Regions from separate parts of the Streptomyces sp. NPDC026417 genome, predicted to be linked through region 2. Evidence: riboswitches for the same ligand, from Rfam matches in the RefSeq annotation. Region 2 holds a riboswitch; the other holds the start of a gene.
The links. A riboswitch is a leader RNA that binds a small molecule or an ion and turns the genes downstream of it on or off. The one in region 2 is predicted to bind glycine.
Positions count from the first base shown of each region.

Region 1 (7,140 bases), on a different contig from region 2:
CACTCCGGCACGCGCTCGTGAAAAACGCCGACGAGAATCGGCCGACCGCTCCGGCGGGGTATTTCGAGGTCAGCTCCGCGCGACCCCTGCGGAACACGGATGAATCACACGTTTCGCCGACCGAATAGGCTCTTGTTCTTCATACGCGGAACAGCTAGACGAAACATTGTGTGAACACGTGTCGTATAAACTCCGCAAACGAGGCAGAGAGTAGGCGCTCGCCGTCGTTGCATCCGCCCCTCTGACCCCGAGAGCTGACAGTGTCGTCCGCCCCCGCCCTCGCGCCACCCTGCCTGTCGAATGAGAGGCGACCCACCATGCCGCTGCATGTCCCCCCGGCTCCCGCGCCCGCCCTGCGCTCCGTCCTCACGGCACTCGGTTCCCCCACCGCTGTCCGCGAGGCGCGAACTCCGTCGCTGCGCGCCGCGCAGGGACCCGTGACCCCCGAGACCCCGCTGCCCGTCCACGTGCTCGACCGGATCACGCCCGCCGGCGCCTCCGCCACCCGCCTCGCCGGGTGGCGGTTCCTGATCCGCAGCGGCGAGCGCGCCGTGGCCGCCGCCGAGACGATGCTGACTCCCGACGGCTGGGCCTTCTCCCACTTCTTCGAGGGCCCCTACGTCACCGCCACCGAGCGCGCCCTGCGGCAGGCGGAGAACATGCAACAGCCCTACCAGCCGCGGCTCCTGTCCGTGCCCGAGCTGTACATGCTCACGCTCTGGCTGCACGGCGACTGCGCCGCGGACGGTGCCACCGGACAACCGCTGGCCACCGATCTGCTGGTGCCGCTGGCGCCCGCCCCGCCCGGTATCGCCGCCCACCGTCCGCACCGGGTCGCCGAACTGCTGCCCGTCCTCACCCACCGGCTGACACCCGCGACTCCCGCGGCCCCGCTGCTCGGCTCTCCCGCGTAGGCGCGCCCACCGGGGCCGCCCACCCCCGTCGCAGGCACCGTGCCCCGCAGTCGGTCGACGACTGCGGGGCACGCCGCTCCTTCGGGCTCCTCCGCGCTCGTCCGAGCCTTGTTCCCCTCGCGCCCGTCCGGACTAGCCCCATCCGACCACCGCGAACCACCCGAAGGGACAGTGCAGTTGGGATGAACCGCCCGCACGGGTGATGCGTCATCAACCTGTGAGAAGTGCTGCTGCCAAATCCCTGCGGATTGACGCCCGTAGGGCAACACTGGTTCCAGACCGACTTATCAACGGGGGGCGGCCATGAACAGCGTTCCGAGCCGCAGGACAGATACGACAGCCAGCTCACACGTCACGACACAGCGAAAGAACCCATCCATGTGCCAGCACCAGCCACCGTGTCCCACAGCCGACTCCGCCGACCGGGAAGCCGCCCTTCATGTGGCGCACCACCCGGAGCAGGGATGGAGCCTGCTGTGCAACGGCGTCGTCCTGTTCGAGGACACCGGTGAGCTCCTGCCCGACGGTCAGATCATCGCCCCGCACCGCCCACTGGGCACCGCGCAGGTGATGACGGCCGCCTGAGCCGCACACCGGGTGGCCGCGACGGCCACCCGCGCACAAGAGGGGCCGGCCCGGAGAATCACTCTCCGAACCGGCCCCGACGTATGTCCCGCGGTGACTACTCCTCGTAAGCGTCCAGCGGCGGGCAGGAGCAGACGAGGTTGCGGTCGCCGTACGCCTGGTCGATCCGGCGGACCGGCGGCCAGTACTTGTCCGCGGCCGAGACACCGGCCGGGAAGACGGCCTCGGCGCGGCTGTAGGCGTGCTCCCAGTCGCCGCCCAGCGCCGCCGCGGTGTGCGGAGCGCCGCGCAGCGGGTTGTCCTCGGCCGGCCACTCGCCCGTGCCGACCTTCTCGATCTCGGCGCGGATGGCGATCATCGCCTCGCAGAACCGGTCGAGCTCCACCAGGTCCTCGGACTCGGTCGGCTCGATCATCAGCGTCCCCGCCACCGGGAACGACATCGTCGGCGCGTGGAAGCCGTAGTCGATCAGCCGCTTGGCGATGTCGTCGACGCTGACACCGGTCGCCTTGGTCAGCCCGCGCAGGTCGATGATGCACTCGTGCGCGACGAGTCCGCCCGGACCGGTGTACAGCACCGGGTAGTGCGGCTCCAGGCGCTTGGCGATGTAGTTGGCGGACAGCACCGCCACCTGCGTCGCCCGCTTGAGGCCTTCGCCGCCCATGAGCCGGACGTACGCCCACGAGATCGGCAGGATGCCGGCGGAGCCCCAGGGAGCGGCCGAGATCGGGCCGACGCCGGTCTCCGGACCGGCCGCGGGCTGCAGCGGGTGGTTCGGCAGGTACGGGGCGAGGTGCGCGCGGACACCGACCGGTCCCACGCCCGGGCCACCGCCGCCGTGCGGGATGCAGAACGTCTTGTGCAGGTTCAGGTGCGAGACGTCGCCGCCGAAGTGGCCCGGCTTGGCCAGACCCACCAGCGCGTTGAGGTTGGCCCCGTCGACGTACACCTGGCCGCCCGCCTCGTGCACCTGGGCGCAGATGTCGGCGACGTGCTCCTCGAAGACACCGTGCGTGGAGGGGTACGTGATCATCAGGACGGCGAGTTCGTCGCGGTACTGCTCGATCTTGGCCCGCAGGTCCTCGACGTCGATCTCGCCGTCCCCGGCGGTCTTCACAACGACGACCTTCATGCCGGCCATCACGGCACTGGCGGCGTTGGTGCCGTGCGCGGAGGACGGGATGAGGCAGATGGTGCGCTGCTCGTCACCGTTGGCGCGGTGGTAGCCGCGTACGGCGAGCAGACCCGCCAGCTCGCCCTGCGAACCGGCATTGGGCTGCAGCGAGACGTTGTCATAGCCGGTGACCTCGGCGAGCCGCTCCTCCAGTTCACGGATGAGGGTCAGATACCCCCCCGCCTGCTCGGCGGGCGCGAACGGGTGCAGCTGACCGAACTCGGGCCAGGTGACCGGCTCCATCTCGGTCGTCGCGTTGAGCTTCATCGTGCAGGAGCCGAGCGGGATCATGCCGCGATCGAGCGCGTAGTCCCGGTCGGACAGCCTGCGCAGGTAGCGCAGCATGGCGGTCTCGGAGCGGTACTGGTTGAAGACCGGGTGCGCGAGGTAGTCGTCGGTGCGCAGCAGCTGCTCGGGCAGCGTGTCCGCGGCCGAGGCGTCCAGCTCCTCGATGTCGGCCTCGACCCCGAACGCGGACCAGACGGCGGCGAGCTGCTTGCGGCCGGTGGTCTCGTCGCAGGCGATCGACACGTGGTCGGCGTCCACGAGGTGCAGGTTGACCCCGCCCTCGCGGGCGGCGGCCACGACCGCGGAGGCGCGGCCCGGCACCCGTGCGGTCAGCGTGTCGAAGTAGGCGCCGTGGACGACCTCGACACCGCCGGCGCGGAGGCCCGCGGCGAGGATCGTGGCGTAACGGTGCGTGCGCCGGGCGATCGTCCGCAGGCCCTCGGGTCCGTGGTACACCGCGTACATGCCGGCCATCACGGCGAGCAGCACCTGAGCGGTACAGATGTTGCTGGTGGCCTTCTCGCGGCGGATGTGCTGCTCACGGGTCTGCAGGGCCAGGCGGTAGGCCTTGTGCCCGTCCGCGTCGACGGACACGCCCACGAGCCGCCCGGGCAGGCTGCGCGCGAACTTCTCGCGCACCGCCATGTAACCGGCGTGCGGCCCGCCGAAGCCCATCGGCACACCGAAGCGCTGGGTCGTGCCGACCGCGATGTCGGCACCGAGGTCGCCGGGTGCGGTGAGCAGGGTGAGCGCGAGCAGGTCGGCGGCGACGGTGACCACCGCACCGAGCTCGTGCGCCTGCTCGATCACCGGCTTGATGTCGCGTACGGCACCGGAGGCGCCCGGGTACTGGATCAGCACGCCGTTGATCTCGCGCCCGGCGACCTCGGCCGGGATGCCCTCGGCGAGGTCGGCGACGACGACCTCGACACCGGTGGGCTCGGCGCGGGTCTCGATGACGGCGATGGTCTGCGGCAGGGCGTCCGCGTCGACGAGGAAGAGGCCCTTCTTGTTCTTGCCCATCCGCCGGGACAGCGCCATCGCCTCGGCGGCGGCGGTGCCCTCGTCGAGCAGCGAGGCGCCTGAGGTCGGCAGCCCGGTCAGCTCGGCGACCACGGTCTGGAAGTTGAGCAGCGCCTCCAGGCGGCCCTGCGAGATCTCCGGCTGGTAGGGCGTGTACGCGGTGTACCAGGCCGGGTTCTCCATGACGTTGCGCAGGATCACCGGCGGCGTGAAGGTGCCGTAGTAGCCGAGGCCGATCATCGAGTCGAGCACCTGGTTGCGGTCCGCGAGGGAGCGGAGCTCCGCCAGGACCTCGGCCTCGGTGCGCGCACCCGGCAGGTCGAGGGCGTCGGCGTTCTTGATGACGTCCGGGACCGCGGCGGCCGTGAGCTCGTCGAGCGAGCCGTATCCGACCTGCGCGAGCATCTTGGCCTGGGCCTCGTGGTCGGGCCCGATGTGGCGCTGCTCGAAGGGGATGCCCTGTTCGAGCTCGGAGAGCGGAATGCGATGGGCGGTCATTGCGGAGGCCTCCTGGTCTGACGCGACCTTCGGGGGGTACCACGACGCGGGTACCCCGACGGCCTCCCCCTCTGTCATCTCAACCTGAGAGCTTCACCGGCCCGTCCCGACGGACGACCCGGCTTTCACCGTCGGTGAGAGCGGGAGCCCGACGACACCCGCCCTGCTTTCCAGAGTGACCTCGTCCGTGCGGTACGTGTGCCTGAGAGATTCCGGGGAGGATTTGCTCCTTCGGCGCCTCCGGTCTCGCCGGAGGACTCTCCCGCACGGGGTCAGCAGCCGCTTGCCAGCCTACCAGCGAGGACGACGCACGGGCTTTCGAGTGGCCACCTTCCTGAATGTGCTCTTTTGTAGTGCTTACGGATGAGTTTTGCGACCAAGAGGAGGGCCCGTGCAGACCGACATCGATCCGCGCAACCTGATCGGCCGCAAGGCGTTCGACCGCAAGGGCACCAAGATCGGCACGGTCGACGAGGTGTACCTCGACGACGCCACCGGAGCGCCCGAGTGGGCGGCCATACGCACGGGCCTGTTCAGCCGGGACGCCTTCGTGCCGCTGGAGCCCAGCGAGGTCGTGGAAGGGGCTCTCCGGGTCCCCTTCGACCGCGCCCTCATCAAGGACGCGCCCGACTTCGGCGTGGGCCGCCACCTCTCTCCGGAACAGGAACTCCAGCTCTACCACCACTACGGCCTCGATCTGGCGTCCCCGGCCCCGCCCGACCACGACTTCGGCCGGCTCGCGGGCTCCGAGGAGGCCTGACCGGCCCGCCCTCCGGGATCCCCCTCCGCATCCGTCACGGGCGCCGCCGGCCCTGGGTCCTCCCCTGCGGCGCCGGCAGCGTCCAGCGCCGCCGCGACCAGGGGAAGCGGTTCGGCGGGCTCCAGCGCGGGATCGTCGGTCCGGAACGTACGGACCCGGCCGGGCTCCGAGTACGGCGTCTCGAAGCGCACCGTGACGCGCCCCAGACCGCTTCCCTGCACCCAGCCGTGCCCGTACTCGGCGTGCCGCACGTCGTGCCCCGCGGGCCAGCGCCGCTCGGCCGGCGGTGCCGCCTCCGCGACGGCCTCCTGCGCGCCCTCCTCCTCGGCCTGCTCCTGCGCCAGCAGCTCGCCCGCGGCGGCCTGGGCCTGCGCGAACAGGTCCTCCTGCGTGTAGTCGGCCAGCCCCGTCACGCCGACGCCCAGCAGCCGCACCCCGCCCGTCGTGTCCACCGAGTCCAGCAGCCGGGCAGCGGCCTCGCGCACCACCGACGGATCGTCCGTGGGCCCGCGCAGCGTCTCGGACCGGGTCAGCGTGGAGAAGTCGTACCGCCGCACTTTGAGCACCACGGTCCGCCCCGACCGCCCGGCGCCCCGCAACCGCTGCACACATCGGTCGGCCAGCCGCTGCACCTCCGTGGCGACCCGCACCCGGTCGTGGATGTCCACCTCGTAGGTGTCCTCGACCGACACCGACTTCGTCTCCCGCTCGGCCACCACGGGCCGGTCGTCGTGGGCGAGGGCCATCGCGTGGAGCGCGTGCCCGTGGGCCTTCCCCAGCAGCCGCACCAGCTCGTCCTCGCCGGCCTCGGCGAGCTCCTCGACAGTGGTGATCCCGGCCCGCCGCAGGTGGTCCCCGGTCGCGGGCCCCACGCCCGGCAGCGTCCGCACCGACAGCGGCCCCAGCAGCGCGCGCTCGGTGCCCGGCTCGATCAGCACCAGTCCGTCGGGCTTGGCCTGCTCGGAAGCGATCTTGGCGAGCATCTTGGAGGCCGCGAGCCCCACCGACCCGGTCAGCCCCGTGACGGCCCGGATGTCCGCGCGCAGCTTCCCGCCGACCAGCCGCGCCGACGTCTCGTCCCAGGCCGTCCCCCCGGCCTCCAGATCGACGAACGCCTCGTCCAGGCTCAGCGGCTCCACGAGCGGCGACAGCGCCCGCAGCAGGCCCATCACCTGCTCGCTGACCTCCCGGTACAGCCCGAAGCGCGGTACGAGGTACGCGGCGTTCGGCGCGAGCCGGCGCGCCTGCGCCATGGGCATCGCGGAATGCACCCCGAAGACACGGGCCTCGTACGAGGCGGTGGCGACCACACCGCGCACGCCCAGCCCGCCCACGACCACGGCCTTGCCGCGCAGGCTCGGCTTGGCCGCCTGCTCGGCCGAGGCGAAGAAGGCATCCATGTCGAGATGCAGGATCGTGGGCGTGGTTCTCACATGTCCGATGCTGCCCTACGCCACTGACAATGCCCCGTCGCGCGGGGGCTCCTCCCCCGGCCGTCGTCGCGTCGGCGCCACCGGGCGCCGACGGACCGCGTGACGTCAGACCGCGCGGTTGCGCCGCCGGGCCAGTTCGTCGGTGGGGTTCTGCCCGACGAGCGTCTCGCCGGTGTCGACCCGCTCGCCGTGCAACTGGGAGAGCGCGCCCTCCACGTCCCGCCAGACGACCCCCACGGCGATCCCGAAGACGCCCTGACCGCCCTGGAGCAGCGCGTGGACCTCGTCCGGCGAGGAGCACTCGTAGACCGTCGCGCCGTCGCTCATGAGCGTCATCCGCTCCAGATCACGGAACCCGCGCTCACGCAGGTGCTGGACCGCGGTGCGGATGTTCTGCAGCGAGACCCCCGTGTCGAGGAACCGCTTGACGATCTTCAGGACCACGACGTCCCGGAAGCTGTAGAG
Region 1 is NZ_JBVHPY010000006.1:8,744-15,883, reverse strand. Features, by position in the region: gene ACZ4NT_RS11390 (hypothetical protein) at 318-914, shown strand; gene ACZ4NT_RS11385 (DUF5999 family protein) at 1,293-1,499, shown strand; gene gcvP (aminomethyl-transferring glycine dehydrogenase) at 1,597-4,482, opposite strand; glycine riboswitch at 4,663-4,757, opposite strand; gene ACZ4NT_RS11375 (PRC-barrel domain-containing protein) at 4,874-5,242, shown strand; gene ACZ4NT_RS11370 (DNA polymerase IV) at 5,167-6,675, opposite strand; gene ACZ4NT_RS11365 (MerR family transcriptional regulator) at 6,781-7,140, opposite strand, start outside.
Region 1: another riboswitch for glycine. It lies ahead of gcvP (aminomethyl-transferring glycine dehydrogenase); the one in region 2 lies ahead of gcvT (glycine cleavage system aminomethyltransferase GcvT).

Region 2 (7,140 bases):
GCACGTCCGTGCCGCCCGAGAGGACGTCGACGCCGACGGCCCTGACGTCGTCCTGGACCAGGCGCTCGGCCAGGATCCGGGCGCCGTCGAGGGTGCGCTGCTGGCGCTCCTTGAAGTCGTCCGTGGCGGCGACCTTGAAGGAGACGGCCTTGGCCGCGATGACGTGCTCCAGCGGTCCGCCCTGCTGACCGGGGAAGACGGCGGAGTTGATCTTCTTCGCCAGCTCGGCGGTGGAGAGGATCACGCCGCCGCGCGGGCCGCCCAGGGTCTTGTGCGTGGTCGTGGTGACCACGTGCGCGTGCGGCACCGGGCTGGGGTGCAGGCCCGCCGCCACCAGACCGGCGAAGTGCGCCATGTCGACCATGAGGTACGCGCCGACCTCGTCCGCGATCCGGCGGAAGGTGGCGAAGTCCAGCTGCCGCGGGTAGGCGGACCAGCCGGCCACGATCAGCTTCGGCTTCGATTCCTTGGCCAGCTTCTCGACCTCGGCCATGTCGACCTGGCCGGTGGCGTCGTCCACGTGGTACGCGACCACGTTGTAGAGCTTGCCGGAGAAGTTGATCTTCATGCCGTGGGTGAGGTGCCCGCCGTGCGCGAGGTTCAGACCCATGATCGTGTCGCCCGGCTTGAGCAATGCGAACATCGCGGCCGCGTTGGCCTGGGCGCCCGAGTGCGGCTGGACGTTGGCGTGCTCGGCACCGAAGAGCGCCTTCACGCGGTCGATGGCGATCTGCTCGACCACGTCGACGTGCTCGCAGCCGCCGTAGTAGCGGCGGCCCGGGTAGCCCTCGGCGTACTTGTTGGTGAGGACCGAGCCCTGGGCCTCCATGACCGCGACCGGAGCGAAGTTCTCCGAGGCGATCATCTCCAGGGTGGACTGCTGGCGGTGCAGCTCGGCGTCGACGGCGGCGGCGACGTCCGGGTCGAGTTCGTGGAGGGGCGTGTTCAGAAGCGACATCAGTCGGGAGTCCTTAACCTGCGGTGAATTCGGTGTACTCGTCCGCGGAGAGCAGGTCGGCCGGCTCGTCCGTGACCCGGACCTTGAACAGCCAGCCGCCCTCGAAGGGGGCCGAGTTCACCAGGGACGGGTCGTCCACGACGTCCTGGTTGGCCTCGACGATCTCGCCGGTGACCGGGGCGTACAGGTCGCTGACCGACTTGGTCGACTCCAGTTCGCCGCAGGTCTCGCCCGCGGTCACGGTGTCACCGACCTCCGGGAGCTGGACGAACACGACATCGCCGAGCGCGTTGGCCGCGTGCTCCGTGATGCCGACCGTCGAGACGCCGTCCTCGGCGCCCGACAGCCACTCGTGCTCCTTGCTGTAGCGCAGCTGCTGGGGGTTGCTCATGGCCTGAATTCTCCTGTACGCGGGGGAGTGCTGATGAAGCGGGGACGGTGGGGGACCGGGCGAGCCGGCCCGGTGGTGCCCGGCGTCACGTCTCGACGTCCGGGGCCGGGGTCGTGCGACGCCCGGGGACGGATGTCACGCGGGGCGCCGTGGGACCGGTGTCGGTGTCCGACGACCAGTGTCACTTCTGGCGCTTGTAGAACGGCAGCGCCACGACTTCGTACGGTTCGTGGCTGCCCCGGATGTCCACGCCCACACCGGTCGTGCCGGGAGCGGCGTGCGCGGCGTCGACGTACGCCATGGCGATCGGCTTGCCGAGCGTGGGGGAGGGGGCGCCGGAGGTGACCTCGCCGATCACCTCGCCGCCGGCGACGACGGAGTAGCCGGCGCGCGGCACGCGGCGGCCCTCGGCGACGAGCCCGACGAGCACCCGCGGGGGGTTGTCCTGCGCCCGGGCGGCGGCCTCGGTGAGAGCCTCGCGGCCCACGAAGTCGCCCTCCTTCTCGAACTTCACGACCCGCCCGAGACCCGCGTCGAAGGGGGTGAGCGACGTCGTCAGCTCGTGCCCGTACAACGGCATGCCCGCCTCCAGGCGGAGCGTGTCACGGCAGGACAGCCCGCAGGGCACGAGGCCCGCCGGGGCGCCCGCCTCGGTCAGCGCCTGCCACAGCTTCTCGGCGTCGGACGGCGCCACGAACAGCTCGAAGCCGTCCTCGCCGGTGTAGCCGGTGCGCGCGATGAGCGCCGGGACGCCCGCGACCGTGCCGGGCAGGCCCGCGTAGTACTTCAGGCCGTCCAGGTCGGCGTCCGTGAGGGACTTCAGGATGCCGGGGGACTCCGGGCCCTGGATCGCGAGCAGCGCGTACGCGTCCCGGTCGTCGCGCACCTCGGCGTCGAAGCCCGAGACCCGCTCGGTCAGCGCGTCCAGCACCACCTGGGCGTTGGAGGCGTTCGCGACGACCATGTACTCCTGCTCCCCGAGCCGGTACACGATCAGGTCGTCGAGGATGCCGCCGTCCGCCCGGACGATCATGGTGTAGCGGGCCCGGCCGACACCGACGGAGCCGATGTTGCCGACGAGGGCGAAGTTCAGGAAGGCGGCGGCCTGCGCACCGGTGACCGTGATCTCGCCCATGTGGGAGAGGTCGAAGAGGCCGGCCTTCGTGCGGACGGCGAGGTGCTCGTCCCGCTCGGAGCCGTAGCGCAGCGGCATGTCCCAGCCGGCGAAGTCGGTCATCGTCGCGCCGAGTGAGCGATGCAGGGCATCGAGCGCGGTGTGACGGGGGGCGTTACTGCTCATCGGTGGGGCTCCCAAGGCATGACGGCGAGGTCGTTCCTCCCCATCTGTCATCGGAACCTGAGAGGTTCATCACGACCCCGCGAACCGGTGGTCCTGATTTGCACCTTGGGTGGAGCCACTGGTCAGCGGCCCGCTTTTCAGATGTGCCTCGCCCGCGCGGTATCGGGGCCTGAGAGATTCAAGGGAGGGACTTGCTCCTTCGGCGCCCGGGGTCTCATGCCCCCGGGACTCTCCCGCGCGGATTCAAGCGGCCGGTATGCAGTTGGCGGGCACATCATTGCACGCATCCGTGAAACACGGCAGGGGCGGCCCGTCCCGCGGGCCGGGCGGGACCTGTGACCGGTCTGTGGCAGGACGAGGACGGAAACGAGAGGCGTTCCGCATTACCTTCTCTTTACACTCGACGGGGATGGGACTCCGGAACCAAGGGGGAGGACGATCAGGGTGAACAGGACCACGGCGTACGCGACGAGTTCGGGACTCGCGTTGCCCGACCAGCCCGGTGTCCCGGCCCGGGAGGCGTGCGGACCGAGGACCGGGCCCGTCGTCCGCGACCTGCGCGAGCGCGCGGGGCGCAGCCCGCACGGTCTGTCCTTCGGTGCCGCCGACCTGGTGGTGGTGACCGGCCTGCCCGGCAGCGGCAAGTCGACGCTGATGCGCAAAGCCGTGAGCGGCGCCCGCATCGACTCCCAGGACACCCGCGACCGCTGGGACACCCGGCTGTCCCGCTTCGTGCCGTACGCGCTCTACCGCCCCCTCGTCCGGCTCGCGCACTACGCCGGGCTGCGCCGGGCGCTGCGCTCGGGAGCCGGTGTCGTGGTCCACGACTGCGGCACCCAGGCCTGGGTGCGCCGCTGGCTCGCCCGGGAGGCCCGCCGCCGGGGCGGCACCCTGCACCTGCTGCTCCTCGACGTCCCGCCGGACGCGGCCCTGGACGGCCAGCGCGAGCGCGGCCGGGGGGTCTCGCGCTACGCCTTCCTGCGCCACCGCCGGGCGGCCGGCCGGCTGCTGCGGTCCGTCGAGACCGGCGCGCTGCCCAAGGGCTGCGGCTCGGCGGTCCTGATCGACCGGGAGGCGGCGGACGTGCTGCGCCGGATCGACTTCGGCGACTGATCCCCGTACCCGCGCACCGGCTAGGGTTTCCAGCCGGAACGACGGTTCACAGCAGGCGGTAGACAGATGGACTTCCCGGCACAGGCGCACCCGCACCCCCATCCGCACGGCGGATGGCCCGGCAACGAACTGGAGGAGGTGCTCTCCGCGTCCCTCGGAGTCCCCTCGGCCGGCGCCCGGATCGTCGAGGTCCTCGGCCGCAGCTTCCTGTGGATCCCGCTGCCGAACGGCGGCGGTCCGCACAGCGGCCCGCTCGACCTGCCGACGCTGGAGATCGAGGGGCAGGCGTACGTCCCGGTCTTCAGCTCCGAGGAGCAGTTCCGCCAGGTCGCCGGGGCGCACATGGCGTACACGATCGCGCCCGCCGTCGAGTTCGCCCGCGGCCTGCCCCCACAGGTGGGGCTCGCGGTCAACCCGGACGGCGTGGTCGGCGTGCCGCTGCCGCCGCCCGCCGTCGCCGAACTGTGCCGCACCGGCCGTACCCCGCTGGACGGGCCCGCCAGCGGAGGCCGGGTCCGGCTCTTCGAACCGGACTGGCAGGAGGACCCGGTGGACTTCCTGGCCGCTGCCTCGGCCGAGTTCGCCGCCACCGGGGTGGTCCTGACCGCGCGCCGCTGCCTGGCCAGCATCGAGGGCGGCGACCCGGTGATGTTCGTCGGCGTCGAGCTGTCCGACTGGGAGGGCCCCGCGCGGACCTACCCGCTGGACGCCCTCGGCCGGGCGCTCGGCCGGGTCCCGGTCGACCGCCCGGTGAACCTGGTCCTGCTCGACGTCGCCCAGGATCCGGTGGGCGACTGGATGCGCGCCCAGGTGCGGCCCTTCTACCAGCGGGAGTACTGAGCGGGCGGGGCCGGGCCCCCGCCGGGTGCCCGACGCCACGCGGGCCGGTGAAGCCGAGCGTCAAGTTCCTGTCAGGAACGCCGCTTAAGCTGGTTTCATGGCTCGGTCGAGGTGTCGACGTGCTCCCGGACGGGAAGCCGTGCGAGCGCCCCGGGGGGCAATGGGTGAGTTCATGATGATCTGTTCGCGAAGGGGCGGTTGAGGGTGAGCGCGTCGGGCACGGCCGCGGCCGGGCAGGTCGAGCACATGCTGCGCCAGGTGACGCCCGGGCGTTACGACGCCTACGAGGCGCTCCTCCGTGCGCTCGCGACCCCGTCGAACGGCCAGATCTGGATGCTGCTCTGGCACGGCCAGGCGGGCTCCCAGGACGCCCAGTACGGGAACATGGAGGTGGGCGGCTACGGCTACGCGCCCTGTGTGACCTCGGCCCAGGAGCTGTCCGCCAGCGGCTGGAACCGCTCGTACGAGGTCGTCGACGGCCTCGACGTCGCCCGCACCCTCTATCCCGACCACTTCGGGCTCTGGCTGAACCCGCACGCCCCGGGCGGCGGCGTCGGGATCCCGTGGCTGGACCTGCGGCGCATCGCCACAGGCCTGGAACGACAGCCCGCGGGACCGCTGCGGCTCTCCGAACCGGGCATCGAGATCCCCCAGTTCTACGCCCTCCTCACGCAGAACGCGCACCGCACCCCGGCCGTGCGGTCGCTGCGCCGTGCCTGGGTGCAGCCGGCGCTCGGAGCGCCGTACCTGGCGATCGGCCTCGACGTCTACGACACGTCGCCGTCCGCCGTCGACTCGGTGCGGGCGATGATGCAGCAGTCCGTCGGCGCGGTCCCGGACGGGCTGCCCGTGTCGACCGTCGCCATGTCCGACGAGTACGACCCGGTGGCGATGTGGCTGCGCGCGAGAGCGCGGCCCTTCTACGACCGCGATGCCCACGCGGCGCCCGCCCAGGCTCCCGCGGCCGGCGGCTACGGCTACCCGCAGCCGCGTCCGTACTGACCCCGCGACCGCGTCCGTACTGACCCCGCGACCGCGTCCGCGCCGGCCCGCGACGCGTCCGCGCCGGCTCCGAACCGACGCCCCGGGCACCCTGAAATCGGCGCTCCGGCACGCCCTTTGAAACGGGCTCCGGGCGCTGACCAGCGTGCTCGAACGCGTAAGTGCGTGATGTCCGTGTTGCGGACGAAGGGAGAGGAAAGCGTCCCCCGTGGACCCTTCCGGCTCAATTGCCCCGCGTCCGACCCCCGTTACCCGCCGTCCGGATAACGGAACCCCCCAGAGCGCATCACGTTTGCGCATCCATTCACCGTCAAGTCTGGCAACAGATCGCCGAGGCGTTGAAGACTCCCGGTCCAGGGGTGTTCGCCCCTTTGTACGACGGACTGATCATGCCGCTACAGCGGCACGTGTGGGCCGGCTACCGCCGGTTGAGAGGGGTCCCTGCCACGATGACGGCACCATTGCACGAGCCGACCGCTGAAGCGGCCCCGAGCGCTGCCGAGGAAGCGGCGGTTGTCAGCGCCGATCCGAAGGCGGTTCAAGGACGCTCTCTCGGCCGGATCGCCTGGGAGCGCCTCAAGCGGGACAAGCTGGCCCTCACGGGCGGCGTCGTCGTGCTCGTGCTCATCGTGATCGCGATTCTCGCGCCGGTGATCGCCAACCTGGTGGGCCAGGACCCCGAGTCGCACCACGAGGACCTGATCGACCCGCTGTTCTCCACGCCCACGGGATCCCTGGGCGGCATCAGCGGGGACCACCTCCTCGGCGTCGAACCGGTGAGCGGCCGCGACATCTTCGCCCGCATCATCTACGGAGCCCGCATCTCGCTCCTGGTGGGCTTCCTGTCCGCCCTGGTCGCGGTGGTCCTCGGAACCGTCCTCGGCATCCTCGCGGGCTTCTTCGGAGGCTGGGTGGACGCGGCCATCAGCCGTGTGATGGACGGTCTCCTCGCCTTCCCCCAGCTGCTGTTCATCATCGCCCTGGTCTCGGTCATGCCGAACGAGATGCTGGGCCTGACGGGTACCGGCGTGCGCCTGTTCGTCATGATCCTGGTGATCGGCTTCTTCGGCTGGCCCTATGTCGGCCGCGTGGTGCGCGGCCAGACGCTCTCGCTGCGCGAGCGCGAATACGTGGAGGCGGCGCGGAGCCTGGGCGCCGGGCGGTTCTACATCCTGTTCAAGGAACTGCTGCCCAACCTCATCGCGCCCATCATCGTGTACACGACGATGATGATCCCGACCAACATCCTCACCGAGGCGGCGCTCAGCTTCCTGGGTGTCGGCGTCAAGCCGCCGACCGCCTCGTGGGGACAGATGCTCTCCTCGGCGATCGACTACTACGACTCGGATCCCATGTACATGGTGATCCCGGGTGTGGCGATCTTCGTCACCGTGCTCGCCTTCAATCTCTTCGGTGACGGCGTGCGTGACGCGCTCGACCCGAAGGCTTCCCGCTGAACTGCCGTACCCCCGGGGCCTGTGACTCATCCACAGGCCGCCTACATCATTTCGGAGGATCCGAGATCGTGACTACCCA
Region 2 is NZ_JBVHPY010000005.1:311,971-319,110, forward strand. Features, by position in the region: gene glyA (serine hydroxymethyltransferase) at 1-958, opposite strand, end outside; gene gcvH (glycine cleavage system protein GcvH) at 972-1,349, opposite strand; gene gcvT (glycine cleavage system aminomethyltransferase GcvT) at 1,531-2,649, opposite strand; glycine riboswitch at 2,684-2,796, opposite strand; glycine riboswitch at 2,797-2,895, opposite strand; gene ACZ4NT_RS10975 (AAA family ATPase) at 3,094-3,762, shown strand; gene ACZ4NT_RS10980 (enhanced serine sensitivity protein SseB) at 3,829-4,602, shown strand; gene ACZ4NT_RS10985 (enhanced serine sensitivity protein SseB C-terminal domain-containing protein) at 4,807-5,604, shown strand; gene ACZ4NT_RS10990 (ABC transporter permease) at 6,054-7,061, shown strand; gene ACZ4NT_RS10995 (ABC transporter substrate-binding protein) at 7,130-7,140, shown strand, end outside.